One region of the Colwellia sp. BRX10-1 genome, then DNA from elsewhere that is predicted to be linked to it. Evidence: predicted binding sites of a transcription regulator. Region 1 holds the regulator's gene; the other holds the start of a gene.
The links. The regulator FNR, encoded in region 1, switches genes on or off when oxygen is low (the NO sensors DNR and NnrR bind a similar motif). The targets are predictions, from matches to a motif close to TTGATCTAGATCAA.
Positions count from the first base shown of each region.

Region 1 (2,480 bases):
GAGCATAAAGACCATGAGCATTATTTATATTTTGATCCCCATAGCGATAATCCTAACCTCTATCGCCATTTATTTATTTTTTTGGGCAGTAAAAACTGAACAATTTGATGATTTAGAGAAACAAGGTATGAGTATCTTGTTTGATGAAGATGAAAACACTACCACCAAAAAGTCCACTGAAACCCATAGCGAAAATACAGCTAAAAATGATACGGGTAGTAAATAACAGCCATGTTGAGTATAGATTATTTATCGGCATTCATCATCGGCTTGTTAGGTTCGGGACATTGTATCGGTATGTGCGGTGGTATAACAACGATGTTAACATCTGCTATATCACCGCAACAAAAAGGCAGCGATAAATTTAAGCTGGTCGGTGCATATAATGTTGGCCGAATTTTTTCTTATAGCTTAATTGGGGCAATCGTTGGATTTAGTAGTTCTATTGCAATAAAGAATATTGGCGTTCCATTAGGTTTTTTACGGTTATTTGCAGCGGTATTTTTAATTTTATTAGGCTTGTATTTAGGCCAATGGTTAATGTGGCTATCAAAAGTTGAAAAAATGGGTAAGTTCCTTTGGCGCTATCTATCCCCGTTAAGTAAAAGGTTTATTCCCATTAATAATGCTAAACAAGCGCTAGCATTAGGAGCAGTCTGGGGATGGTTACCTTGTGGTTTAGTCTACTCAACATTAACTTGGTCCTTAGCCAGTGGAAGTGCCCTTAGTGGCGCGCTAATTATGACCAGTTTTGGTTTAGGTACTTTACCAGCCTTGTTAAGTCTTTCGCTTGGCTCTTTTGGTATAAAGTCGTTGGTAACAAATACGAAATTCAAGAAAATAATGGCGCTAATGATAATTTCATACGGAATATACAGTTTAATGTTTGCATATAAGCAATTGTTTTAATATGATCGATAAATTAGGGATAACTCATTTAGGTTAATATGTATAAAAAGCCATGTTCTACATCTCAACATATTCATTGTCAAAACTGTAGTATCAGCGAGCTGTGTTTACCTTTCTCTTTAAATGATAAAGAACTCGATACACTAGACAGCATTATTGACCGTAAACGCCCTATTCATAAAGGCGAACAAATTTTCCAAGATGGCGACAAAATGCAAGCTTTATACGCTATTCGCTCTGGAACATTCAAAACATTTACGGTAAATGAACAAGGTGAAGAACAAATTACCGGTTTTCATTTAGCGGGTGATTTATTAGGTTTTGATGCTATTGCTGAGTCAGAGCACCCTAGTTTTGCAAAAGCCTTAGAAACATCTATGGTCTGTGAGATACCTTACAATACTTTAGATTCATTATCGAATACGATGCCTAAGTTGAAAAAACAAATTCTTCGCATGATGAGTTCCGAAATCCGCTCAGATCAAGAAATGTTAACGCTACTTAACCGCAAAAATGCTGAACAACGCTTAGCAACTTTTATTTCAACCTTAGCCAGTCGCTATCATGCACGGGGTATGTCACTAACAGATTTTCGCCTAACGATGACGCGCAGTGACATTGGTAATTATATTGGTTTAACGGTTGAAACCATCAGTAGATTATTAAATCGTTTTCAAAAAAATGAATTAATCACAGTTGATGGAAAACTCATCACAATACTTAATATGGATAAACTTAACGAGTGTGCTTCACTGTAGTTTATCGCTTTTTTAAATAATTATAGATAAATGCTTAACATTAAAGATGTTAAGCATTTTTTTTATTGAAATATTATGATTTAAAGCAAATAATATCTATTAATTATGGTCTATTATTAATATTATTTAATAACTAGGGAGTAAATATTATGGATAAGTATAAAAAAATATTAGCCGTTATTGATCCAACCACTGAAAATCAAAAAGCGTTGAAACGTGCGATTGAATTAGCACGACATAGTGGCGGACAGATCACTGCATTTTTAACCATTTATGATTTATCTTATGAAATGACCACCATGCTTTCTGGCGACGAGCGAGAAGCAATGCGTCAATCGGTTATTAATGATCGTAAACTATGGTTAGACGAAAAGATTTCAGAAACTGATCACCAAGACATAACCATAGATACCTGTATTATTTGGCATAATCGCCCATTTGAAAAGATCATAAAAAAAGTACTGGCTGAAAACTTCGATATTGTCATCAAAGGCACCCATCAACATGACAAGCTAAAGTCGGTTATTTTTACGCCAACAGATTGGCATATATTAAGGAAATGTCCCTGCCCAGTATTACTGGTTAAAGACCATAGCTGGCCAAGCAATGGTAATTTACTTACCGCACTCAATATCGGTAGCGATGATGATGAGCACAAAGCGCTTAATAATAAGCTAACCCAAGAATCAATAGTGTTTTCTTCACTGATTAAAGCCAATGTTCATTTGGTGAATTCTTATCCAGGTACGCCAGTAAATATTGCCATTGAAATTCCAGAGTTTAACGCCTCTGAATATAACGACACTATGTTTA
Region 1 is NZ_JACGWC010000011.1:45,015-47,494, forward strand. Features, by position in the region: gene ccoS (cbb3-type cytochrome oxidase assembly protein CcoS) at 14-226, shown strand; gene H4J75_RS10885 (sulfite exporter TauE/SafE family protein) at 232-909, shown strand; gene fnr (fumarate/nitrate reduction transcriptional regulator Fnr) at 948-1,667, shown strand; gene uspE (universal stress protein UspE) at 1,817-2,480, shown strand, end outside.

Region 2 (2,480 bases), on a different contig from region 1:
TAATTGTGGCGCTTTTTTGTTATCACCCTTGAGTAGGCGATAGGCACTTATACCCGCAACTAAAAATGCTGCCGTTAAACCAGAGGCAACCAGCATATGAGACAATTTGTAAGGGAATGATGGGTTGAAAATAATAGCAAACCAGTCAACGGGGAATGCGACACCATCGCGCATCTCATGACCTTGAGGCGTTTGCATCCAAGAGTTAAGTGCTAGGATCCAAAATGACGATAAACTGGTACCAAAAGCGACAATTAACGTTGATAATGTATGTACTCGAGCCGAAACTCGATTCATACCAAATAACATAATGCCTAAAAAACCAGCCTCTAGAAAGAAAGCAGTGAGTACTTCATAACCCAATAATGGTCCCGCTATATTACCGACTGTTTCCATAAATTTTGGCCAGTTAGTGCCAAATTGAAACGACATAGTAATACCGGTAACCACACCTATTGCGAAGGTAAGGGCAAAAATTTTGACCCAAAAACGGTAGGCCCGCATCCAGATAGGATCATTGGTTTGGTCAAAGCGTAATTTGAAATAAAACAAAAACCAGCTCAGTGCGATGGTTATTGTTGGAAACAGGATATGAAAGCTAATATTAGCGGCAAACTGGATGCGTGAAAGCATTAAGGTTTCTAACATGATTTACTCCATAAACCCTAGAAAACACGAGTATCATCAACGGGTTTAACGTTTAAAGTGACAATTTTTTATAACATTAATGTGCTAGCTTTAAAAAAGTCAAAGTGACAATTTAGTTTTTATTTAAAAGTTTATCTTTTATATCAATAACTTTACTGACACCGGCACCAAGTTTCATTAATGTATTAAGTTTTTCTGGGCTCATGCTTTGTAGTTCTGCCGCCCAATGGGTAATCGTTTCAAGTAGGTCATGCATCTCATGCATTTTTTGCTGTGCATATTGTTCTTGAGGGTTAGCGGGTTCATCTAAAAGATTATCGCGTAATAGTGACAGGGTAGGGTCAACCTCACGTTTGCGACGTTCTTCAAAGACACGTATTGCCATTTCCCAAATAGACCCCGCCGGTGAGTAATATTCTTTGCGATCTTTGGGTTTATGTTGTACTTGAACTAAGCGCCAAGACTGTAATTCTTTAATACCCATACTGACATTACCGCGAGAAATGTTGAGGGCTTCTGATATTTGTAGCGCAGTGAGTGAATCATTGTGAATAATTAATAAACCATACATTTGACCTACGGTGCGGTTAAAGCCCCAGCGACTGCCCATTTCACCACAGTGCATAACGAACGATTCGATTTTAGCTGTCATAATCATAATTAAGTCTTCTGAACTTTCAGTAATTTCTGAAAGTTTAAACCTTTGTTGATTTAGATCAAGTGTTATTTTGAATATTATGGCTTTTTTTTGATTATTGAGTGAGGTACTCAGCTCGTGATAAAGCAAGGTGTTGTTAAGTGAGGTACCGACAGAAAAATGGGGAAAGTATCAATAAAAACTAGCTTTGGTAGCGACAGACATTTATGAATAAATGCGGCGCAAAAGCACCGCAGTTATTAACTTTTATGGCGATGTGGTTTTAATTGCTTATTTATACTTAGCTTGTAAGTAATCAAATACGGCGCGAATACCAAAAGCTTCACCGCCAAGGGGGCGCCCTGGTAAAGCTCTGATATTAAATGCCATCACGTCAAAGTGAACCCAATCAGTCTCTTTTTTAACAAACTCTTGTAGATATAATGCCGCGGTAATTGCACCACCAAAGGGTATTGCGGCGCAATTGGTCATATCAGCAATAGAGCTTTTCAGTAAATCACCGTATGGGCTATAAAGGGGCATACGCCAGACCGGATCGCTAATTTTGCTGCCCGCTTGGGTAATACCTGCAGCAACTTCATCGCTTGTTGAGAAAAATCCTGGTAATTCTGTGCCTAAAGCAACACGCATTGCGCCAGTTAGGGTTGCAAAATCAATAATTAAATCAGGCTGTTCGGTGTCAGCTTCTGTTAGAGCATCACACAATACTAAGCGACCTTCTGCATCAGTGTTGTGAATTTCAACGGTAATACCTGCGCGTGTAGTAATAACATCACCAGGTCTTATGGCATTGCTCGACACGGCATTTTCTACCGCAGGAATGAGTACTCGTAGATTAATTGGTAGGTTATGCGACATAATTAGTTGAGCTAATCCGAGGACATGTGCAGATCCGCCCATATCTTTTTTCATATTACGCATACCAGCAGCGGGTTTTAAGTCGAGACCTCCACTGTCAAAGCAAACGCCTTTACCCACTAACGTTACTTTTGGGTGATGGCTATTACCCCAAGTTAAGTCAATTAAACGAGGTGCATGCGCACTCGCGCGACCAACGGCATGTATGGTTGGGTAATTTTGTTCGACCAGCTCATCACCAATAATTTGCTGAACTTGGCCGTGATACCTATTAGCCAAGTTTTGCGCACAGTCACCAAGATCTATTGGCATCATA
Region 2 is NZ_JACGWC010000021.1:15,993-18,472, forward strand. Features, by position in the region: gene H4J75_RS15010 (cytochrome ubiquinol oxidase subunit I) at 1-648, opposite strand, end outside; gene H4J75_RS15015 (GbsR/MarR family transcriptional regulator) at 761-1,306, opposite strand; gene H4J75_RS15020 (M17 family metallopeptidase) at 1,577-2,480, opposite strand, start outside.
Region 2: H4J75_RS15015 (GbsR/MarR family transcriptional regulator) is a predicted target of FNR. The motif match lies at 1,355-1,368, and genes of this name have one in related genera.